3 regions of the Pseudoalteromonas qingdaonensis genome follow, and region 1 is predicted to be linked to each of the others. Evidence: predicted binding sites of a transcription regulator. Region 1 holds the regulator's gene; each other region holds the start of a gene.
The links. Region 1 encodes MetJ, which represses methionine synthesis genes. Its sites were predicted from a motif close to TAGACGTCTAGACGTCTA; they were not measured.

Region 1 (8,385 bases):
ATGGCCAAGATATAGACAAAGAGAGTGTCGATTGGTGTCTTTATAAATATAGGCACTTAGTTGAAAATGCATTCGCACGAATAAAACATTATCGTTCAATATCAACTAGATATGAAAAACTCGCGAGGAATTATGCCAGTATGGTGTCACTGGCATTTTCAATGATGTGGCTGCCGATGTATTGCTGAGTGAAATATGTACAGCAAAGATCAACAGGCCCTAGAGTTAACTGAGCTTGCTGGCTAGCCAGTAGAGATCTGAGTGTACTCCCGCGGCGGTCACTTCCTTGCCCGCTCCCGGCCCTTGAATAACCAAGGCATTATCCTGATACCAGTTGCTGTTAACGACAAAGATATTGTCACCTGGTTGCAGGCCAGCCAAAGGATCGCTTGTCGGCACTGCCACCAGCCCTACCTTGGCCTCGACCTTCCCCTGTTCTATGCGCAAATCTGCGTTGTAACGCAGAACCTTCTGCTCCACTGCTGCTTGCTGTGCCCTTGTCGCCACAAACTCATCAAGCGCATCCAGCTTGCCCTGGCATTCCAGCCAAGTGCCTGCGGCCAATTGCGATGGCATTAAGGCGCTAAGCTCAATATCATTCAACTCAAGCTCTAGGCCCAGTTCACGGGCGAGTATCAAGAGCTTGCGCTGTACATCGCGGCCAGATAAGTCTTCACGGGGATCCGGCTCGGTAAAGCCAAGCTCCTGCGCCTTAAGCAAGAGCTGAGAAAAAGACTCGCTGCCATCATATTGGCTGCACAGCCAGGATAAGGTACCGGAAAAAACACCCTGCACTCGGGTCACCCGATCGCCACTATTTTGCAGATCCGCCAAGGCAAAGTTAATGGGTAACCCAGCGCCCACACTAGTGTTATAACGCCACTGCAAATTACGCTGAGCCAGCTCCTGCTTCAAACTCTGATACCAGACAAGGGGAGCGGTACCGGCATATTTATTGGCGCTGATCAGGTGACAATCGGCCTTAGCAAATTGCGGATAAAGCTGGCTAAAGGCCTCGCTGGCGGTGATATCAATCACTACCTTATGTTCATAATCAAGCTGCGCCAGGCGCGATAATAGTTCATCATGGGTATAGGGCTGAGCGTTTTGCTCCCAGGCCGTTTGCCATTGCTCGGTGTCGATACCGCAAGGGTCGAAAAGCAGGGTTTCACTGCGCACTAAGGCTACCACTTTAACATCAATATGCTGACGTAAACGCGCCAATTGCTGGGCAAATTGCGCCACAAATACCTCACCAACATTACCCAAACCAGCCACTACCACGGCCAACTGCCGCTGCGCACCAAGCAAACGCTGATGCAAATAACCCAGGCTATCGGCACCGATTTCTTCATCGGTTAACTGTAGGCTGTAACCTTCACCCAAATAGCTAAAGCGGCCATTTAAATTAAGCTCACTCAACCCCTGCTTTACCTGCTGCTGGCATTTTTCCAGCTCTCGCTGCGGTGCAACCAGGGCAAAACCATTAACATTGGACTCCAGCAATTGAGCACGCTCACCAAAGTGATGTAACAATTCGCCACTGTGCTGCTGCGGTACCACCAGATGCCACACACCTTTGACATCACAGGCGATCAGGCTGGTTTGCAGTTGACGGCGCAGTTGTTCCAGCTCCCCCTGCTCTAATTGATGAACCTTGATAACATCTTGCTGCGCCAAGGTGGTAATAAAATGCTTATGCTTACACCCCCCCTCGCGCACCACTTCGGTCCCCAGGGCATCGCTATCATAAGAGCTGCGTACCGCCAGTTTGATATTGGTGCCATGCAGCGGAGATAAGGTCTTGGCATGTAAAACCGGGTTACCCAGAGCCGCCAACAATTGCGCCTGAGCACGGCAGATTTTATGGTACTTCTGCGCGCTTGCGACCTTTCTCGGGTCAGTGCTAAACACCCCTTGAGTATCCGTCCAGATACAGACCTCATCGACATCCATATAACGGGCAAATAAAGTGGCACTGTAATCGCTGCCATTGCGCCCTAAGGTCACAGTCTGGCCCTGTTGATCGGCGGCAATAAAACCGGTGATCACATTAATCTTATCGGCGCCGATTAGGCGCTGACATTGCTGCTCATTCACACGGTGCAACAGCTGCCCTTGCGGAGCGCAAAGTAGCTGACGTGCGTCTAACGCCTGCGCCTCTACGCCAAGTTGCTGCAAATAGGCAGACAACAAACGCGCCGACCAAAGCTCACCATGAGCCAGCAGCGCTGCTTCTTGCAAGTTTCCTTGCTCAAATGCTTGCCAAACTTGCGTTAATTCTTGTTCCAGTTGAATTAACACCTGGGCTTTGCGCTTGCCACTTAACAGCTCCTGGATCAGCTCCTGCTGGTGATTGCGCAACAGGCTTATCACGTCCATACCGCTATGCAGATCTTGCTGCTCGAATGTCTGCCACAGCTTAACCAGGGTGTCCGTAGTTTTACCGGCGGCAGACACCACCACTAGGTCACCGGCCTGACTATGAGCGAGAACAATATTAGCAACTGCATGATAACGAGCCGCACTGCTTAGGCTAGAGCCGCCAAATTTATGTACTACCTTGGCCATTTTATCTGCTCCCGCCTAACTCTGATGAAGTTGTGCAAAAGCACGTTCAAGGTCGGCGATTAAATCTTCTTGATCTTCAATGCCCACAGAAATACGAATAAGGGTATCACCCACGCCCGCCGCTAAGCGTGCTTCCTTATCCATGCCCGCATGGGTCATGGTCGCCGGATGACAAATTAGGCTTTCAACACCCCCCAGGGACTCGGCCAAAGTAAATTGCTGCACTGAGGTGAGGAACTTGGCGCTGTCTTTTAACTCGCCCTTGATATCAAAGCTCACCATGCCACCAAAACCACTTTGCTGTGCCTTGGCCAACTCATGCTGTGGGTGACTTGCCAAGCCAGGATAGTAAACCTTTTCTACCCCAGGGTGCTGCTCTAGGTATTCGGCGATAGCCTGGGCGTTTTCCTCATGCTGACGCAGACGCACTTTCAGAGTACGTAACCCACGCAGAATCAGGTAACTGTCAAAAGGCGCACCGGTAATACCAATATTATTGGCCCACCAGGCCAGCTCCTCGCCCAGCTCAGGAGTTTTACAGATCACAGCGCCACCGACCACATCTGAGTGGCCGTTGATGTATTTGGTTGTTGAGTGCACCACAACATCGCAGCCCTGGGCCAATGGGTTTTGCAGCGCCGGTGATAAGAAGGTGTTATCCGCCGCCACCAAGGCTCCCACTTGAGCCGCGGCCGCGCATACGGACTTAATATCAGTCAGGCGCAATATTGGGTTACTCGGGGTTTCAATCCATACCAGCTTAGGTTTGGCATCAATAAGCTGCTGATAACACTCGGCAGTGGTGAAATCCACCACCTTCACCTGCAATAAACCGCGCTTGGCCAAGGAGGTAAATAATCGGTAGCTGCCGCCATAACAATCGTGGGGGATCACTAAGGTATCAGCGGGCGTAAGTAACTGAGTTACCAGGTGCACTGCCGCCATACCGGTGGCGGTAATAATACCGCGGGCACCACCCTCAAGCTCGGCCAAAGCCTCAGCGAGAATATCGCGATTAGGATTACCGCTGCGGCCATAGTCGTACTGACGCTTGGTATCAAAGTCGGCAAAAGAATAAGTGGTGGATAAATAAATTGGGGGCACAACCGCGCCATGATGTTGATCGGCTTCAATGCCGTGGCGCACCGCTATGGTTTGTTTATTTAACTTAGGCATAGTGCCTCCAATTGCAATTAGATGTTTAGACGTCCAAAAGGTTAAAATATCCAAATATAGATGTCAAAACATTTATACGTCTAAATAGCTATATGAGGAATATTTGACTATCCTTTCCAACACGATAGAATTTCGCCCTTATTGATGCCTAAGTGACCAAAGAACAAGACGCAAATTATGGCCAAGTGGAATGGTGAATATATTCACCCTTATGCGGAACACGGTAAAAAAGCCCAACAGGTAAAAAAAATTACCGTTTCAATCCCGCTCAACGTTTTAAAAGTATTAACAGATGAACGCACTCGACGCCAGGTGAATAACCTGCGTCATGCCACCAACAGTGAATTACTCTGTGAAGCATTTTTACATGCTTTTACCGGGCAACCGCTGCCGGATGATGAAGACTTACGTAAGGATAATCCGGAGAAGGTGCCGCAAGAAGTGCGCAAGATCATGGCGGAAATGGGTTTAGAGATCCCAGAGATCGGTGATGATTGATTTTCCAAACACATAAAAAAAGCCCCAAGCAAAACTTGGGGCTTTTTTATTGGCGACTTACTTATCGCCCATATAATTCTCTGGCAGCTCGATTTGCGCTACACCAGTTGCCACTGCGGCTTCGGCTACCGCCTTAGCAACGCGAGGCAATAAACGCGGATCCATTGGCTTAGGAATAATGTACTGCGGGCCAAACTCCAGCTCGGTCACACCCGATGCAGTCAATACCTCTTGTGGTACCGGCTCTTTGGCTATGCTACGAATAGCTTCTACCGCGGCAATCTTCATTTCATCATTAATAGCCGTGGCACGCACATCCAGGGCGCCGCGGAAGATAAACGGGAAGCACAATACGTTATTTACCTGGTTCGGGTAATCAGAGCGGCCAGTTGCCATGATCAAGTCCTGACGGGCAGCATATGCCACTTCTGGCTTAATTTCAGGATCTGGGTTTGAGCAGGCAAATACCACAGGCTTGTCGGCCATCAGCTTTAACTCGTCCGCAGAGAGTAGATCTGGACCAGATACACCCACGAATACATCGGCATCAGCGATCACATCTTGCAGGGTGCGTTTATCCGTGTTGTTTGCGAACATTTGCTTATATTCATTCAGGTCGTCACGACGAGTGTGGATCACACCTTTACGGTCAAGCATATAGATGTGCTCGCGCTGGGCGCCACATTTAATCAATAGCTCCATACAGGCCACAGCCGCTGCACCAGCACCTAAACAAACGATCAAGGCATCGTTAATATCTTTACCCTGAATCTCAAGCGCATTAAGCATTCCCGCCGCGGTTACAATGGCGGTACCATGTTGGTCATCGTGGAATACAGGTATATTACAACGCTCGATCAGTGCTTTTTCAATTTCAAAACACTCAGGAGCCTTGATATCTTCAAGGTTAATACCACCAAAGGTATCGGCAATATTTTCAACCGTGTTGATAAAGTCTTCCGTGGTGCGGTGCTTAACTTCGATATCGATTGAATCAAGGCCGGCGAAGCGCTTGAACAATAAAGCCTTACCTTCCATTACAGGTTTTGATGCCAACGGACCTAAATTACCCAAGCCTAAAATTGCCGTACCGTTAGAAATAACCGCAACCATATTGCCCTTGGCCGTATACTTATAGGCATTTTTGGCATCGGCGGCAATTTCACGTACCGGCTCAGCCACACCTGGGCTGTAAGCCAAAGCTAGGTCATTAACCGTTTCCGCGCTTTTAGTCAGCTCAACGCTGATTTTGCCTGGAACTGGATAAGCGTGGTAATCGAGAGCTTGTTGACGAAAGTCTGACATGAAAAAGTATCCTGCTAGAAATGTTGGTGAGAGTTCAGGTATCAGGCAACAATACTGCTTTTCCGGCTATATTCCAAGTAATATCAGGTCTATCCTGTTACGCGAAATTAAGCGGTTTTAGCATCATTATCCCGGTTAATTATTTTAATTTCCCCCAGCATGAGCGATATTCCCATACCTTTTTGGGGTCAAAAAAAGCAATAAAAGCTGCATTAATCATAACTAAAGATATAAAGAATGCAATTATTATAACAATAGTGAATAAAAACAGAAAAAGCGAAACACTTTAACTAAACCCCGCTTAATATCCGCATGTTCATGACTTTTAACTGCACTATCCCTGCTTTTCATTAATACCTTTATAAAGAGTAAAAATAAAATGGCTTATATCAATACCGAGAATGAATCACAGCAATTGTGTTGGCTATGTGATCAGGTGTAGCGCCGGATAAATGATGTGCTAACAAGCTGCCGTAAAAAGTAAGAGGCACAAAAAAAGCACCCTAGGGTGCTTTTTTCTAATAAGCAATGAATTACTTCTTGCTGCTAAGCGCACCGAAACGCTTATTGAAGCGGTCAACACGACCACCTGTGTCAAGAATCTTCTGCTTACCAGTGTAGAAAGGGTGACACTCTGAACATACGTCAAGGTGAATGTCTTTACACAAAGTTGAACGAGTTTCGAACTTGTTGCCACAAGAGCACGTTGCATTGATTGCTTCGTACTTAGGGTGGATACCTTCTTTCATGGGGATTACCTCTAAATAGGCCGTATCGCTCTCCAAACCCGAAGTTCGGCACCATACGCGTTAGTTTCAATGTGCCAAGACTAATAATATTTGCTCAGCACCCTTAAGGCCGCGTATTTTATTGAACTCCCGTTTAATGTTCAAGCATTAATTGCCGCTATTCACCTTGCCATGAATTTAGTACATTAGCAGCATGTCTGATGCTGTGAGTTCACCCTTGTCGTCTTTACCAAGCGCCCAACAAAACACCCTATTGCCAACCCAGGAAGAATGCTATGTGGAAGTGGCAATCAAGGTGCCCCTGCACCGCAGTTTTGACTACCTGGTAAGCGACCCTAAGCTGGCGGCAAACCTTGAACCCGGTATGCGGGTTGCAGTGCCCTTTGCTAACCGCCAGGTGACCGCCCTGGTATTGGCTCGCAAGACCAGTACCGAATTACCCAAGGACAAGGTCAAAGCAGTGCTTAAGGTGCTTGATAGCGCCCCTATTATCGACGCTACTCATTTACAACTGCTGAAATTCACAGCCCGCTATTATCACTACCCCCTGGGTGAGACTATTTTTACCGCTCTTCCCAAGGCACTGCGCCAGGGCGACGACATAGATAAAACCAGCATTAACTATATTCAGCTGACCGAAAAGGGCCGCGCCTTACCCACCCTAAGAGCGAAGAAACAACAGTCGCTCATGTCGCAGTTAGCGCAATCAGGTAAATCGCCAGTAACCGAGGTAAAAGCCCTGGGCTTTACCAAGGCCACTATCGATGCCCTAGTTAGTAAAGAGCTGGCCGAGATCAGCATCGAATTTTCCAGTCATTGGCGTGATAATGACATAAAGGTAGCAAGCAAACCGCGACTGAACACCGAGCAGGCGGTGGCCTGCAGTGCCATCAATCAAAGCTCAGGCTTTACCAGTTTTTTACTCGAGGGCGTCACCGGCAGCGGAAAAACCGAAGTCTACCTGCAATGCTTAGAAGAAGTGATAAAGCAGGGAAAACAAGCGCTGGTATTGGTGCCAGAAATCGGCCTGACACCGCAAACGGTTAACCGTTTTCGCCGCCGCTTCCCCGACACCCCGATTATGCTCTGGCACTCGGCACTGACCGACAACGAGCGCCTGCAAACCTGGCGCTTTTGCCAAAAAGGCAGCTGTGCCATAGTCATAGGTACCCGCTCGGCCATTTTTATGCCGTTTTTATCCTTGGGCATGATCATAGTGGATGAGGAGCACGACGCCTCATTCAAACAACAAGACAGCCTGCGCTACCATGCCCGCGACCTGAGCGCCTATCGCGCCCAACAACATAATATTCCGCTGGTTTTAGGCAGTGCCACACCGGCGTTGGAAACCCTGCACAGGGCAATTGAGGGCAAATACCACTTGCTGTCATTAACCCAGCGCGCCCAAACCAGCAGTGATAACCACTTTGAGCTTATCGATATCAAGGGCCAGTATCTACAGGCGGGTTTAAGCCATGCCAGCCTCGCCTATATGCAAAAAGAGCTGGGCCGCCAAAAGCAGGTCATGGTGTTTCTTAACCGCCGCGGCTTTTCACCTTCGCTTATCTGTCACGAATGTGGCTGGCTTAGCGACTGCCCCCGTTGCAGCACCAGCGCCACCTATCATAAATCCATGCGCCGACTGGTCTGCCACCACTGTGGCGAACAAACGGCGCCACCGATGCAATGCCCGGACTGCGGCAGCACACAGATCCACCCGGTAGGCCTGGGCACGGAGCAACTGGAAGAAGCCTTAACGAGCCAGTTCCCTAACATTGCTATCAGCCGCATAGACAGGGATTCAACCCGCAAAAAAGGCAGTTTGGAAGAAGAGCTCGAACGCATCAACCAAGGCGGTGCCCGTATTTTAGTGGGCACGCAAATGCTCGCCAAGGGTCACCATTTTGCCGATGTCAGCCTGGTGATTATTCTCGATGTTGATGCCGGGCTGCATTCATGCGATTTTCGCGCCACCGAACATCTGGCTCAGCTGCTTACCCAGGTAGCCGGACGTGCGGGTCGAAGCGGTGAGCCGGGCACAGTCTTGTTGCAAACTCACTTTCCCGAACATCCGCTGTTGCAGGAT
Region 2 (8,385 bases), on a different contig from region 1:
TCGCTTGCAGCTGCTCGATATAGGCTTGTGATTTTTCCGCCCAATCCGCAGGCAACTCGTTGTTTTGACGACGCTCAAATTCCGCTGCTAGTTCAGGGAACTCGGCTTTATAAGCAGCGAACTTATCTTTCCAGCTTTGCTCTTTTTTCTGGCCCGCTTCTTTAGCATCCCACTGGCTGTAAACCTCTTGTGGAATTACGAAAGCATCATGGCTCCAGCCCAGGAATTCACGTGCCGCTTTGATTTCTTCATCACCTAGAGGCGCGCCGTGACAGTCATGGCTACCCGATTTATTCGGTGAGCCGTAACCGATAACGGTTTTACAACAGATAAGGGTTGGCTTGTCGCCGTTAGCACGACCTTCTTCAATGGCCGCACGGATCGCTTCGCTGTCGTGACCATCAACGCCACGAACTACGTGCCAGCCGTATGCTTCAAAACGAGCAGGCGTATCATCGCTGAACCAGCCTTCTACTTCACCGTCGATTGAAATGCCGTTGTCATCCCAAAACGCGATCAACTTGCCAAGACCTAAAGTGCCGGCCAATGAACAGGCTTCGTGAGAGATACCTTCCATCAAGCAGCCATCACCCAAGAAGGTGTAAGTGTAGTGATCTACGATATCGTGACCGTCACGGTTAAATTGTGCCGCCAAGGCTTTCTCAGCGATAGCCATACCCACGGCATTGGTAATACCCTGGCCAAGTGGGCCGGTTGTGGTTTCTACGCCCGGCGCATAACCATACTCAGGGTGACCTGGTGTTTTTGAATGCAACTGACGGAAGTTTTTAATTTCTTCCATAGGCAGGTCATAGCCGCTTAGGTGTAAAAGCGAATAAATCAGCATTGAACCGTGGCCATTAGACAGGATAAATCGGTCGCGATCAGCCCAATCAGGATTCGTTGGGTTGTGCTTCAAATAATCGCGCCAAAGGACTTCGGCAATATCGGCCATGCCCATAGGGGCACCCGGGTGACCAGATTTAGCTTGTTGAACGGCGTCCATAGACAAGACGCGAATGGCGTTAGCGAGTTCTTTGCGAGATGGCATGAATTCTCCTACCTTTATATGTATTTGCGCTGGATGATTCGCCTTGCTCAAGCTAGCGAAGGCAAAATAGATGCCCATTTTTACTTATTCATACGCCCCCTGCAAATAAAACTTGCGGCCAAAGTGAGCGACTTTAGAATTACTCATAGACTAGAGCAATTACTTCAGCTGATTTAAAGGCAAGCTATTAGTTTGGCGAATGAAAATAAGTATTTTGGACGTCTAGGCGTAAAAATGCTATGCAAGGTGTGATCATTTAGCTAGAATACGCGCCTTATTTTTTTATGCTGCGCTGCGCCCAGAGGTTGGTGACGAGTTTGGGAAGCGCGAGACTTGTGAGAAAGAACCAATGGCAAAACATTTATTTACTTCTGAGTCGGTATCTGAGGGACATCCGGATAAAATCGCTGACCAAATTTCAGATGCGGTATTAGATGCTATTTTGGAGCAAGACCCGCACGCTCGTGTTGCTTGTGAAACCTATGTAAAAACCGGCATGGTTATGGTTGGCGGTGAGATCACCACCAGCGCTTGGGTTGATATCGAAGAGCTTACGCGTAAAACCGTACGTGAAATTGGCTACACCCACTCAGACATGGGTTTCGATGCCGATTCATGTGCCATCCTAAACACCATTGGTAAACAGTCTCCGGACATCAACCAAGGTGTTGACCGTGCTCGCCCTGAAGATCAAGGCGCCGGTGACCAGGGTCTAATGTTCGGTTACGCTTGTAACGAAACAGACGTATTGATGCCTGCTCCTATTACCTATTCACACCGCCTGGTACAGCGTCAAGCGCACGTACGTAAAAACGGCGAGCTTCCTTGGCTTCGTCCGGATGCAAAATCTCAGGTAACTTTTGCTTATGAAAATGGCAAAGCAGTGGGTATCGACGCAGTTGTACTATCAACGCAGCACTGTGACACTATCTCACAAGACGCTCTAGTAGAAGCCGTGATGGAAACCATCATCAAGCCAACGCTTCCGGCTGAGCTTATCACTTCAGCGACTAAGTTCTTTATCAACCCAACTGGCCGTTTCGTAATCGGTGGCCCTATGGGTGACTGTGGTCTTACTGGTCGTAAGATCATCGTTGATACTTACGGTGGTATGGCGCGTCACGGTGGTGGTGCCTTCTCTGGTAAGGATCCATCAAAAGTTGACCGTTCAGCAGCCTACGCAGCTCGTTATGTTGCTAAGAACATTGTTGCCGCTGGTCTTGCAGATCGTTGTGAAATTCAAGTTTCTTACGCTATCGGTGTGGCCGAGCCTACCTCTATCAGCGTTGAAACCTTCGGCACAGGTAAACTAGACGAAGCGCGTTTGATTGAGCTTATCCGCAAGCACTTCGACCTACGTCCTTACGGCCTGATCCAGATGCTTGACCTTGAGCGTCCTATTTATCAGCCTACCGCTGCTTACGGTCACTTCGGTCGCGACGAATTCCCATGGGAAGCGACGGACAAAGTAGAAGCATTAAAAGCAGACGCAGGTTTTTAAGACTGCAACAGCTTAGAAAAAAAAGCGCTCATTGAGCGCTTTTTTTATATCTGCTTAAAGGAGGAGCAGTCGCCCTCTTGCAAAGGCAAGGGTGATATGACCTGGGTCTTAGACAGCACTCGGCGTAAGTTCATCAGCGTCTTATACACACTTTTTAGCGACACCTTGTTGCTCAGCCAGGTAGGAATGGCACCGCCGGGGTCGGCCTCGACCTGATATTCCAACACCAAACCATCCGTTCGTGGCGTTAGTACCCACAGCGCTTCTAATTCCTTTATCCGCACCCTCCCCTTGCCTACATCCCTATCCGGGTCAACACTGCGAATTAATAATCGCGAGCTTTGCTCGTCTAGGGCTTCATAGCAGGACTCGGTATACAGCTCCCTGTCGGCCACCGGCCAGGGCGAGTTCAGGTGGGTAAAAACCAGGGTGCGATTGGCGCTTGGGCTGTCGAGCAGCTTGACCCGCTTTACCCCCTCAAGCCAATCGGGCGCATGCTCGGTATCATGCAACAGGCTGATAAATTGCGCCTTAGTGGCCTTGGCAACAAACAACTTGGCCTTAATAGCATAGTGCCCTTGCGCCGTTTGATAATACTGCACCTGGTATTGCTGTGAGTGCTTCCAGGTGCGCCAATTTTCTTGCGCGGCAAAGGCATAGCTTTGCGCGCTAAAGAGGCTAATCGCGCCAATAAGGCTGAATATTACGGGTCGCTTCACGACTTTGCTCCATGGCACCGAGTAGACTGTCCGTTTTCTGTGCTAGCCAGGCCTGGATTTTTGCCAGCTCATCACTGTCCTTGCCCTGACATAACTGGCCAAGGTAATTAAGAGTGAATAACTCGAAGGTGCCATGAATGATATCCAACCAAGGAGCGCGGAAATTCATACGTGCATTTTCATCGAATAAAGCCCCTAAACAGCAACCGCTCAATAGGTTACGCTCAAGGCGGTGTTTTAGGCTTAAGTATTCATCGCTCGACAACTGTGAATCATTGTCGACCAGGGCGCGCATTTCATGCCAGTCAAACTCCAGCAAGTGAGCGGCGATATCATGGATATTTTTCTCCGCCGCCTGGAACTGAGCCTGCCCCCATGACTGTCGCCAGCCGCGCTCGGTCAGCCAAATGGTGAGATCCAGCAGCAAGAGGTTATAGCGCTTACTGGTAAAGACCTTTTGCACTTCGTCTATGTTCGGCTGAACCGCTTTTAAATCTTCAATCACCTGCGCCAGCTCGGGCGCCGCATTGATTTTTTTATAGTAAGCGTGCTTTTTCGAGGTAAAGGTTTTCAGTTGGATGGCGGTTTCCACCCAGCTTAATTCGCTTAGCAGCCACTTCAGCTCCGAGCGCAAACGCTCTGTGTCTTGCTTTTCAACGATGTCGCTAAACAACCACAGGCTGTGACGAATAAGACTGACACCATCGGTAATACGCTTGAGGGTTTTTAAGCTCGGCTTTTGGAAATAGCACTCCTCGTGCTTTTGCACAAAGGTAATGCCGTGGTTTAAACACTTCTCCAACGCCCGCTCCTGCGAGTCGGCGTTGCTCAGTGCAACCATATCGATTTCCTTGCTCGCCATCAGCGGCTGATCATCAGCCAAGCGATAACCGCGCGCCGCCTTGGAGTATAAGCCCATGCGCAGCGGCAGGTTTTCAATTAGCTTTTCCGCCAGGGAAAAGAGCTCGCTGCGCTCGCCCTTAACCAGTTCGATTTCCAATTCGCAAATAGTCTCAACGCTGGCATTGGCAGAAACCTCTCCTTTATCCAATACCACTTCAATCAAGGTGCCGGCTTGCGTTTCTAACAGCCAGGTACGGCGAATAAAGTTGGTGCTAAAGAGTGGATATAAGTTATCGGCAATGGCTTCAACCTGCACCCCATGCGGCCAAATACTGGCGTCGAAGTGACTAAGCTCGGGGCGGTTGCCTTCGATGGGCAAATTATACTCCGGACGCTGATGCAGCCCCCCAACGGTCTCGCCGGCAAGCTTAATGGTTTGCTCGCATTGTCCATCGCAGCAGCGCGTGCGCAGACCTATATCCAGAGCCCGTAATTCACGGCTGGGAGTATCAAAATAGGCATTTTGCAGATTACGCGAAGGCTTGTTGGTAACGGTTTTTGCAAACTGTGTGATAAGTGCTGGAATCGACGGTATGACCGCCTCAGAAACTAAAAATTTCAGCTCTATTTCAGTGTCCATACGTTCTAGAAGACCAATGAAATTGACAAGAAGACAACATAAACAAAGCCACCAATGAATGCAAACTTTTTGCATTCATTTCCCAGTAATTTAAGCCCTTAGCCGCGGGGGCGGGTTACAAAATCGGCCTTGCCATTCGCCACGCCAGCCAATAATATGCCTCAATCAACATCTTATTTACGTAAACAAGGTTTAGTTGCATGCTAAAACACCTGTGTGTTGCGCTAGTTTTAATTTCCAGCGCACTAATCACCAAAATGGCCATTGCCGCCCCCAGCACCGCTTATATCAGTGATGATCTCTATATTTTCATGCACTCGGGTGCAGGTAAAAACTACCGCATTATCGGCTCCGTGAACGCCGGCACCCAAATCAAGCTGGTTACCGGCACTGAAAATAACGGCTTTTTTGAGGTTGTTGACGACAAAGAGCGCCAGGGCTGGGTAGAAAGCAAATACATCAATCAGGAGCAAAGCCTCAAGGTTAAACACGAAAACCTTGCCGAAGAGCTGGCCAGCACCCAACAAAAACTACGTGATGTACAAGCTCAGGTGCCACAACTGCAAAGCATGAACAGTGATTTAAGCACACAAACCGAGCAGCTTCAGGCTCAGCTTGATCAAGCCATTGCCGAGCGTGATGCCGTGCAAACCAAGCAGCAGAATCTGCGGGCAAAAGAAAAGCGCCAGTTACTGACCTATGGCGGTGCCATTGCCTTTATCGGTTTATTCTTAGGCATTATTCTGACCATCTTCCTGTCGCGCCGAAAGCGCTATGATGGTTGGGCGTAAACTAGCCTTTACATGAATTATCACAAAAAAGAGCGCCTAGGCGCTCTTTTTTTGGGGCCTTTATAAGTCGATACGCAGACCCGTGTCCTCTTTCACTTTTTCAATCACCATATAGGTATGGTGCGTGCCCACCCCAGGAATATCGACCAGATCGCCAAGCACCTTACGATACTCATTCATATCACTCACCCGCACCTTAAGCAGGTAATCATAGCCCCCGGCCACCATATCGCACTCCACCACTTGCGGGGTTTTAACTATATGCTCTTTAAATGTTTTAAACACAGAGGTGTTAGAGGTTACCAGCGACACCTGCACATGAGCCAGCAGGCTTTGATTGAGCTTCTGTTCACTGAGCTTGGCAAAATAGCCTTCGATAAAGCCCTCGGCTTCTAGGCGTTTGACCCTGTCCAGGCAGGGGCTAGGACTCAGGTTCACCTGTTTAGCCAGGTTTACATTGGAGATGCGACCATTTTTTTGCAGCTCATCAAGGATGGCTAAATCTATCCTATCTAGGACACGAGACTTGGCTATTAGGGACATAACAGAATTTTATACGGGCAAGCTAGGAATATACCCTGTAAATTATCGTAATTGCCAAAATTAAACCAGCATATTCTGCGGTATTTTCTTTAGAATGCCCGCGAATATGTAGTCATTAAGAGCACAATCTTAACCACATACTGAATATCCACGTAGGTAAAAATCTACACTCTCGCAGTTAGAACCTACAATGTAGTAATTGTCGTAACCGAGGCCCCACCATCCCACCTTATGGTGTTGGGTACAGTTGCTATGTTTAGACTCCGTTATTTTGAGGGTTGCTTATGTTATTTGAAGGCAATTTGATTACAGAATGCCCTGTCCGCCAGAAGATCCGTGATTTCTACCGTATCGATGAGAACGAAGTAATTGATCACATTCTGCCATTGGCTGAAGTAGGCGTTACGGCACGAAGCCGCGCTTGGGAGCGCGCACGTCAAATGGTATTGAATATCCGTAAAGACCAAGATGGTCAAAGCGGTGTTGACGCGCTATTAAACGAATTCTCTCTGTCCAGTGAAGAAGGCGTGGTGTTAATGTGTTTGGCCGAAGCGCTACTGCGCGTGCCAGATAAAGCAACACAAGAAGAATTAATCCGTGACAAGTTGGCCAATGGCGACTGGAGCTCACACTTAGGTGCGAGTGACTCACTGTTTGTAAACGCATCTTCTTGGGGTCTATTAGTAACCGGTAAAATGGTTAACTACAGTGACAAAAATAAAGAAGACCAGTTCGGCCTGTTAAAGCGTACCGTAGGTCGCCTGGGTGAGCCGGTTATTCGTAAGTCTGTAAACTTCGCCATGAAGATCATGGGTAAGCAGTTCGTTATGGGTCAAACCATTGACGAAGCGATAGAGCGTGCTGCAGAAGCTGAAAGCAAGGGTTACGTTTACTCTTATGACATGCTAGGTGAAGGCGCACGCACCATGCGTGATGCCGAGCGTTACTACAACAGCTACGTTATGGCGATTCATGCCATAGGTAAAGCGGCCAATGGTCGTGGCCCGGTGAAAAGCCCGGGTATCTCGGTAAAACTTTCTGCTATCCACCCGCGCTATGAGTTTACTCACCGTGACCGCGTTATGGAAGAGATTGTACCAAAGCTAAAAGAGCTGGCGCTACTTGCCAAGCAATACGACATCGGCCTAACTGTTGATGCCGAAGAAGCAGACCGTCTTGATATCTCACTGGATATTATCGAAGCCGTATTCAGCGACGCCGAGCTTGGTGACTGGCAAGGTTTTGGTCTAGCGGTTCAGGCTTACCAAAAACGTGCAATTTTCGTAATTGAATGGCTAACCAACCTGGCTCGCCGCGTTGGCCGCAAGCTAATGGTACGTTTGGTTAAAGGTGCCTACTGGGATACAGAAATCAAAACCACACAACAAGATGGTTTAGATCACTTCCCGGTATTTACCCGTAAAGCGACCACAGACGTATCTTACAAAGCCTGTGCCATTAAAATGATGGATGCACGCGATGCTCTTTACCCGCAATTCGCAACGCATAACGCCTACACAGCTGCAACCATTTTGGAAGTAGCCAAGGGTGACAACCAGGGCTTTGAATTCCAGCGCTTACACGGCATGGGTGAGTCACTGTTCGATCAGGTTGTAACTCAAGAAAAGATTCAGTGTCGTGTGTATGCGCCTGTTGGTCAACACGAAGACCTGCTTGCTTACCTAGTACGTCGTCTGCTTGAAAACGGTGCCAACTCATCGTTCGTTAACGCTATTGTTGATGTGACCAAGCCAGTTGAAGAGTTACTGCCGGATCCGGTAGAAACCCTGCAAGGCCTGCGTAACAAGTACAACAAGCAAATTAAGCTACCAATTGAGCTTTATGGTGACGAGCGTCCAAACTCTAAGGGTATGGACTTAACCGACATTAATGTCATCACCCCACTAAAAGCCAATATGGATGCCTGGTTTGCCGAGCACCTTATCAGCGAAGATCAAGTTGCTGAAGGTAATCTGGCGGTACGCAACCCTGCGAACCACAAAGAGATTATTGGTCAGCACCGCCTAAACACAGGCGATGAGATGCAAACCCTGCTGGCAAACGCAGAAAATGCCTTTACCTCTTGGTCGGCAACGCCAGTTAAAGAGCGTGCGGATCTATTACGTCGTATTGCGGATATCTTAGAGCGTCATAATGACGAACTAGTGGCTCTTTGTGTAAAAGAAGCCGGTAAGATCACTCAAGACGGTATCGATGAAGTACGTGAAGCGGTAGATTTCTGTCGTTACTATGCCGCCCGCGCCGAAGAGCTATCAGAAGATGAGCGTTTTGAAGCC
Region 3 (8,385 bases), on a different contig from region 1:
TTTCGAGCTTCGTAATGTACCAAACGATGAGCCGGGCATGGCGCCACACGAAATCTGGTGTAACGAATCACAAGAGCGTTATGTACTTGCAGTAGCAGTAGAAAACTTCGAACGTTTCGAGCAAATCTGTAAGCGTGAGCGTGCGCAATATGCGGTTATTGGTACAGCGACCGAAGAGCGTCATCTGCGCGTTGCCGACTCACACTTTGGCAACAACCCGGTAGATCTTCCTCTGGAAGTACTACTTGGTAAAGCACCTAAGATGCACCGTGACGTAACGTCAAAACAAGCACAAGGTGAAGCGCTAGAGACTGCTCAGATTACAGTAAATGACGCGGTTCAACGTCTACTTCGTCTACCTGCGATTGCAGAGAAAACCTTCCTTATCACCATAGGTGACCGCTCGGTAACCGGTTTGGTTGCGCGCGACCAGATGGTTGGCCCTTGGCAGGTGCCGGTAGCGAACTGTGCGGTAACAGCGGCAGCATTTGATACCTACCATGGTGAAGCCATGTCTATGGGTGAGCGTACCCCTGCGGCACTGCTTAACTTTGGTGCTTCTGCTCGTCTGGCAGTGGCCGAGTCACTGACCAACATCGCTTGTGCGGATATAGGTTCACTAAATAACATCAAGCTATCTGCAAACTGGATGGCTGCAGCGGGTCACCCGGGTGAAGATGCGGGTCTTTACGAAGCGGTAAAAGCCGTGGGTGAAGAGCTGTGTCCAGCACTTGGCCTGACTATACCGGTTGGTAAAGACTCAATGTCAATGAAGACCACCTGGCAGGATAACGGTGAAGACAAGGCGGTAACTGCGCCACTATCGCTGGTTATCACTGCATTTGGTCGTGTTGAAGACATTCGTAAAACGGTAACGCCGCAGCTGCGCACCGATAAAGGCGAGTCAACGCTACTACTTATCGACCTTGGCGCTGGCCAAAACCGTATGGGTGCATCTAGCCTGGCTCAGGTTTATAAGCAACTTGGTGACAAGACCCCTGACGTTGATAGCCCAGAGCTATTAAAAGGCTTCTTCGAAGCCATGCAGGCGCTTGTAAGCGAAGAGAAACTACTTGCTTACCATGACCGTTCAGACGGTGGTTTATTCGTAAGCGTTGCGGAAATGGCGTTTGCTGGTCACACAGGTGTGACGCTTGAACTAGACGCGCTAGCCGGTTCTGACCTTGAAGTGCTATTCAACGAAGAGCTAGGTGCGGTAATTCAGGTTCGCAATAGCGACCTGGACGCGGTTAAAGCGGTACTTGCTAATCACGGTCTTGCGGCAATGAGCCACGAGATTGGTACCTTGAACCAGGCCGACCAGCTAATCATCAAGCGCGGTGGTGCTGCACTTGTTGATAACAGCCGTACCGAGCTTCGTTTAGCCTGGGCCGAAACCACGTATCAGATGCAGTCTCTACGTGACAACCCAGCCTGTGCACAGCAAGAGCATGACGCAAAAGCGGATGCGAAAGACCCAGGTCTGAATGTGAAGCTAAGTTTCGACATCAATGAAGATGTTGCTGCGCCTTACATTGCCACCGGTGCTAAGCCGAAAATGGCTATCTTGCGTGAGCAGGGTGTTAACTCTCACGTTGAAATGGCGGCAGCATTTAACCGCGCAGGTTTTGCGGCCATCGACGTACATATGAGCGACATCCTTGAAGGTCGTTTGACTCTTGAAGAGTTCAAAGGCCTGGTAGCTTGTGGTGGTTTCTCATACGGTGACGTACTAGGTGCCGGTGAAGGTTGGGCTAAGTCGATTCTATTCAATGATATGGCTCGCGAGCAGTTCCAAACCTTCTTTGAGCGTCAAGATACTTTCAGTCTAGGTGTATGTAACGGCTGTCAGATGATGTCGACACTACGCGAATTGATCCCAGGCACTGAGCATTGGCCACGTTTCGTAACCAACCAAAGTGAGCGTTTCGAAGCCCGTGTTGCTCTTGTTGAAGTACAAGACAGCCCGTCTGTGTTCTTCAATGGCATGGCCGGTTCACGTATGCCTATCGCTGTTTCTCACGGTGAAGGTCGTGCCGAGTTCGCAAACGATGCGGCAATCCAAACCGCGGTTAACTCAGGCACAGTTGCGGTTAAATACGTAGACAACTACGGCAACCCAACCATGCAATATCCGGCGAACCCGAATGGTTCTCCAGAGGCAATTTCAGGTATTACTTCTACCGATGGTCGTGCCACCGTGATGATGCCACACCCAGAGCGTGTATTCCGCGCTGTGGCTAACTCATGGCACCCGGATGAGTGGAAAGAAGATAGCCCGTGGATGCGTATGTTCCGTAACGCACGTAAGCACATTGGCTAATACCTGGATTAATTTCTGGGTAAATTACCAAAGATAACAAAAAGGCTGCAGTTGCAGCCTTTTTTGTGTGCGGCGCATTCAGTTTCTCCGTGTTAGTATTAAGCCAAAGGTTAAGGTTAAGCTAAAGGAAGGCTATGCTGCGTAAGGCTTTTTTAATAATACTCGGGGTGATCCTGGTGCTCGTAACCGCGCTTGCGGTGGCCTATGGATTTCGCAGCGAGCTCACCCATATGCTGGCCAAGCATTATTTGCAGCATCAGGGCGCCACGCTGACCTGCGCACGCTGGCAATGGGGCTCAGGGCTGCTGGCCATAGATGCGGATCGCTTGTGCCTGGAATATCAGGGGCATTCCTTAACCCTGGAAAAAGTCACCTTAACTCCTTCTTCCTTACATATAGACAAGGCTTTTGTGCTGGCAGGCCCTATAGCCGCCAGTGACAGCCAAGAGCAAGAGGCCAGCCCCTGGCAGCCTGCACCCTTGGCTTTATTACTCCCCCTTAAAAGACCCTTATTGAGCATAGCCGAGGCCAGCGTCAGTTTCACCGATTTCAGCCGCCCCATGACCTTTGCTATTGAAGAAACGCAAATCAATCATTTTCAAATCACAGGTGATATCCAGGGCCATTGGTTGCTCAAAGCCGATGCCATTGAGGTAGACGTAGCCCTTGCACGCGACTTTGCCAAAGTGCTCGGCGACTATATTAAAACCCAGCAAAACCATGCCCTAGACTGGCATGCGGATGTGGCCCAATTAGCGCTCAAGGGCGAGTTTTGGGGTAATAGCCTGGATGCGACTTTAGCCCTGCATCTTGATGGCGAGCTGCGCACTGAGCCCCAATGCCTATGGAAGCTTGCAAGTCGGGGACAGGTGCATATTCAATCCGACGACATGCAGCAATACCGTATTACTGCCCAGCAATTACAGAGTGAACTGGGCGCTCTAAGCCATTGTCAGACCTTGGATAAGTACAGTGCCTACCTAGGAGAGCTGGCCGAACAGCCTTGGCAACTGAGTAGTGGCCAAACTATGACGGTTAATATGAGCGGTGAGTTTAGCCTGCCCGCACTAAGCATGGCTAACCGGGCGGGGCAGCAGTCAATCCTGATTGAAGCAAACAACAGCCAGGGCAACTGGCAAACCCTGACTTTAAGCAGTGAGTATCTGTTGGCGGCGCAATTAGACAGTATCGGCTCGTTGCAAAGCCAGGGCACCTTGACAGATAAGCAGGTGCAGGGGCACTTTCTGGGTCAAGTAGCATTACCACCACAGCAGGAACTTAAATTTAAGCCGCTGCAGGCACAAGGCCAATTTGGTTACGATTACCAAGGTTCGGCCTGGTTGCGAGGCGATGTAAAAACACCCGCCTTAAGCTATCAGGATTATCAGTTAAAGGGTCTGTCGCTGACCCTGGATGCAGCCCTGGGCCTTGATGGCCAGGTAGAAGCTGAGCTAACTACCGCAGTGGCGGCGCTTAATAGCCCACAGTTGAAGGCGCGCACCCTGACGCAGCAATATCAAATTGGTGCCAATGCGCTCGGCAAGGGCGAGCGACAGGCTAAGGTTGAGATGCAAAGTCAGCTAGCGGATCTTGAGGTTCAAGGTGTGCGTGTAAGTGGCCTTAAGCTCGACAGCAATTTGGCCATCAGCCGAGTTATCGAGGGTACTCATCTTGCTTCTTGGCAAGGAGTTGAGGCGCTACTTAAACATAACTGGAGCGACAATGCCCACGCCTTGAGTGTGGTTGTTAATGACACCGAATTAAGTAGCTTTATGCCCCTGATGCAGCAACTTGAACCCGAACTGGTACTTGGCGACGGCACGGTTTCCTTGCATCTTGAGGGCGATGCGCTGCTAGAGCGCTTTGACTGGCAAATGGATATCAATAACGCCGAGGTTTTGTATCAGGACTACCTGGCTCAGTCTCTTAACATGGCGCCCGCAGGCAGTGTGAATTCAGGCGCACTTCAGCTCGAAACGACTAAGTTTACCCTAAGTGAAGTGCGTGCCGGCCCAATACTTAAAGAGGTATCAGGTGAGCTGGGGATGGATAAGGATTTCTATGTCAGCCAGGTGCAGGGCAAGCTATTTGATGGCAGTTTTGCTTTGGATAAGCTCTATTTAACTGGCCTGGAAAAGGAGCGCAAACTGGCCCTGCTGCGCCTTGATGGGATCCGCGCCGAAAATGTTTTGGCCCTGGAGCCACAACAGGGCATTAGTGTAAAAGGGCTGCTGGCCGCCGAGCTGCCGCTGCGTTTTAACGAGCAGGGGGTGAGCATAGAAAATGGCCGTGTTTATTCCCAGGCTGCAGGCAAGTTGACCATAGATAACAATGCTGCCTTTAATGCAGTTAAGGAGCAGCAGCAACAGCTAGGGCCCATGTTGGCCATGCTGGAGAATTTAGACATCAACAGCATTAATGCCGATGTTGATTTAACCAATGATGGTTGGTTAACAATGGCGATGCAATTGAAGGGAAAAAATCCCGAGCATCAACAAGAAGTTAATTTTAACTATAATCATCAGGAAAATATCTATACCTTATTCAGAGCGCTGCGCTTAAGTGACGAAATCACCAAAAGAGTAGAGCGAGAGTATCAAGCGAAGGAGTAAAGCAATGAGTACGCGAATGCTGGTGGCCTTGGTCGGCGCTTTAACCTTAATGGGCTGCACCCATAAGGTTGAGGTGGAAAGTAAAGAGCCGATCACCATCAACCTAAATGTGAAAGTGGATCATGAAATCCGCGTTAAAGTAGACAAAGAGCTTGATGAGCTTTTTGGTGACGACAGTGAGCTATTTTAGGAGGCGAATATGAAACTAGTTAAATGGAGTATGTTACTCAGTGCCAGCATGTTGGCCTTTAGTGCCTGGGCACTGACCCTAGATCAAGCCAAAGCTCAGGGCATTGTTGGCGAAACCAGTAATGGTTATTTGGAGTTGGTGCAAAGCTCTGCCGAGGCGCAGCAGTTGATCACAGAGATCAATGCCAAGCGTAAGGCTAAATACCTGTCTATGGCCAAGAAAAATGGCATCAGCCTAAGTCAGGTTGAAGCTTTGGCCGGTGCTAAAGCCATTGAAAAGACTGCCGCCGGGCACATGGTTAAGGTCGATGGCCAGTGGCGTAAAAAGTAGTACCTTAAAAAGTATAAGCCAAAGATATAAAAACAGCGCTATGTAGACCATGACGCTGTTTTTTTATGGGCAAAAGAATGTGTTAGCTTACGGCTTAAGCGATAAGGCGCTCGGCCAGGCTTAGCTCCATGGTTGCTTTAAGCAAGCGGTAAAGATTAATCGAGGCATCGATCTCTTCTTTACGATTGGTTAAAGACTCAATATTCAAACCCAAAGGCACACCTAAATGGGCACAGCTGCGTAGAATTAAATCCAGGTTCTCACGGCAAATACGCACCGACTCACTTAAGGTGTTGTCGGCATCGAGCATGCGCCACTTGGTCGCCTCAGGTACGGAAATCCCTAACCACTGCATAAAGTCCAAGGTGGTTTCACCGCCGCAGGGCGTAAAGGTCAGAATAATACGTTGAGGGGTCAGCCCTTGCTGGCGACAACTACGGGCATAGCTGGTGATCAAATCTATGGTCGCTTGCGCATTGTAGACAGCTTGCGAGATAAAGAACTTACAACCTTGCTCTGTCTTGGTTAACAGACGTTCGTGTTCATTACCCTTGCTGGCATGGCGCTCGGCTATGGTGACACCACCTAAAAAGAAATCATGGTCGTGTGCATTAATATGGGTGTAAGCATCATTTAGGCTTAGTTTAACTTCACCGCTTGAGGATGGGCTGCCAACTAATACCAGGTTATTGAGCTTATATTCCGTATAGGTAGTGTCTAACCATTGATTAAACTCGCCGGCGCTGCGCTGGGCCACGCTTTTATAAGTGATCACATCGAGTTGCGATAAGCGACGCAATAAACCACTGTAATGACGCGGGTCTATGGTTTCCTTAAACGGGAAAGGGCGGGGTGCATTGGTGCGACTGCTTTCATCCTGAATATCATAAACGATAACACCGTCGTACTCGATTTCATGCAAGCGGCCTAATAGCTTCTCGGCAATGGCTTGCAGCTTGGTATCGTCTGTGCCTGTCTTCGGTGGTGTGGTGCCGATAAGGTAAACCCCTTGGCGGGGGTCTTCTATTTTCTCTTGCAGTGTTAGCGCCATGATCCTCATTCCCATATGCAGTTAATGAAATTACTATAACAGCCATTTAGACGTCTAAACAGCTTTTTCTAGTGAAACTTACTCAAGGATGTTGAATTCCATTCAAGTTGCCTTGTAGGTCGGGATTTTATCCCGACAAATATGCGCATTTGTTGAGATGTCGGCGCACGGCACCAGCTAACTGCCTGTCAGTGTAGGGATCCTTAAACGTAAACTCCTTCAACCTGCTTTTGACACATTTTTTTACAGCAAAATAAGCCGCCGATTAAGCGTTTAGGGTGAATTTATTGCATAATGGATTGGTTTTGAAAATCAGATAACAATCAGACTTAAAGGATAGGAAGATGAAACTATCGGTTATTGCCTCGGGCATTGCCCTGGCGCTTACGCTAGGCGGCTGTCAAAGCACGCAGACAACGCAAACAAGTACCACAGCTGCAACGGCGCAACAGAACAATAAAGTATTTGCCCAGGACTACGTATTAGAAGAGCTAGACAATGGTCTGCGGGTGATGGTGGTAAAAACCGATTATCCCGATGTGGTGTCGCTGCAGATCCCTGTTTCTGTGGGTTCACGTAACGAAGTCGAAGAAGGCAAAACCGGTTTTGCTCACTTCTTTGAGCACATGATGTTTAAGGGCTCGGAAAAATTCCCCGAAGATGTCTACGCCGATATCATGAAAAACTCAGGTGTTGATAACCGCGCTTACACCACCAATGATTACACCAACTACCACCTTAATTTCTCTAAGCAGCATTTAGACAAGGTGTTGGAAATCAAGGCCGATGTATTTCAAAACCTTAGATACAGCGAAGAGCAGTTCCGCACCGAGGCGCTGACGGTTAAGGGCGAATACCTTAAAAACAATGCCAGCCCAATTCGCAAGCTGCTGGCGGCGGTGCGCAAAGAAGCCTTCGATAAACACACTTATGAGCACACTACCATGGGCTTCTTTGAAGATATCGAAGCCATGCCGGATCAAAGTGAATACGGGCAAACCTTCTTTAAGCGTTTCTACAAACCAGAGTATGTGTCTTTGGTTATCGTTGGCGATGTTGACCCCAAAGAAACCATTGCCATGGTGAAAAAGCACTGGGGCAACTGGCAGCGTGGCGACTATCAGGCTGATATTCCGGTAGAGCCAAAGCAAGCTGCACCGCGTTATGTGCATGAGCAGTATGAAGGCTTACCGGGTCACTGGCTGTTGGTTTCTTACAAGGGTACCGAGTGGAACCCAAATACCAAGGACCGCGCCGCTTTGGATCTGCTGTCACAGCTTTATTTTTCTGAAAACTCAGAGCTATACCAACAGCTGGTGGTAGAAAAGCAGATTGCTTCGCAAATGTTTACCTACAACCCGGAAACCAAGGATCCGGGTCTATTGCATGTATTCGTTAAGGTGGATGACGAAGAAAACCTGGCAGTGGTACGTGATGCCATTAATCAAACCTATGCCCAGGCGCGCACCGAGCTGGTAGATGAAGGCAAGCTGGCGGCATTGAAATCAAATGCAAAATACAGCTTTATTAACAGCCTGGACTCATCTCAGGCAATCGCATCAACGCTTGCCAGCTATATGCACTTCGAGCGCGATCCTGAGGTGATCAACGCCCTGTATCAAAGTGCCGACAGTGTCAGTGCTGAAGATATTCGCGCCATTGCTAATCAGTACTTCACCGACAACAACCGCACTACGGTCACCATGTCGGCCAAGGATGCAGTCGCCGGTTTTGACGCCGAAGTGCAGCTTGATACCCTGGTAGCTGATATCAACAACAAGCCGACAGAGCAGCTATTTACCGTGCTGGATAAAACCAACAGCTCGCCACTGGTTGACGTAAACTGGTTATTCTACACCGGCGCTGCGGCCGACCCTGA

Region 2: a site for MetJ is predicted at 1,267-1,284, ahead of metK (methionine adenosyltransferase). Genes of this name have one in related genera too.
Region 3: a site for MetJ is predicted at 6,554-6,571, ahead of WCN91_RS14995 (methylenetetrahydrofolate reductase). Genes of this name have one in related genera too.

What each region holds. Positions count from the first base shown of each region.
Region 1 is NZ_JBCGCU010000014.1:70,515-78,899, reverse strand. It holds partial or broken gene WCN91_RS12365 (transposase) at 1-188, shown strand, start outside; gene metL (bifunctional aspartate kinase/homoserine dehydrogenase II) at 226-2,571, opposite strand; gene metB (cystathionine gamma-synthase) at 2,587-3,747, opposite strand; gene metJ (met regulon transcriptional regulator MetJ) at 3,925-4,245, shown strand; gene WCN91_RS12345 (malic enzyme-like NAD(P)-binding protein) at 4,303-5,550, opposite strand; gene rpmE (50S ribosomal protein L31) at 6,084-6,299, opposite strand; gene priA (primosomal protein N') at 6,493-8,385, shown strand, end outside.
Region 2 is NZ_JBCGCU010000001.1:345,737-354,121, forward strand. It holds gene tkt (transketolase) at 1-1,051, opposite strand, end outside; gene metK (methionine adenosyltransferase) at 1,401-2,552, shown strand; gene WCN91_RS01590 (START domain-containing protein) at 2,597-3,271, opposite strand; gene WCN91_RS01595 (CYTH and CHAD domain-containing protein) at 3,231-4,754, opposite strand; gene WCN91_RS01600 (TIGR04211 family SH3 domain-containing protein) at 4,955-5,545, shown strand; gene WCN91_RS01605 (winged helix-turn-helix transcriptional regulator) at 5,606-6,088, opposite strand; gene putA (bifunctional proline dehydrogenase/L-glutamate gamma-semialdehyde dehydrogenase PutA) at 6,373-8,385, shown strand, end outside.
Region 3 is NZ_JBCGCU010000025.1:14,649-23,033, reverse strand. It holds gene purL (phosphoribosylformylglycinamidine synthase) at 1-2,323, shown strand, start outside; gene WCN91_RS15010 (intermembrane phospholipid transport YdbH family protein) at 2,458-4,935, shown strand; gene WCN91_RS15005 (YnbE family lipoprotein) at 4,940-5,125, shown strand; gene WCN91_RS15000 (YdbL family probable chaperone protein) at 5,135-5,455, shown strand; gene WCN91_RS14995 (methylenetetrahydrofolate reductase) at 5,550-6,506, opposite strand; gene WCN91_RS14990 (M16 family metallopeptidase) at 6,851-8,385, shown strand, end outside.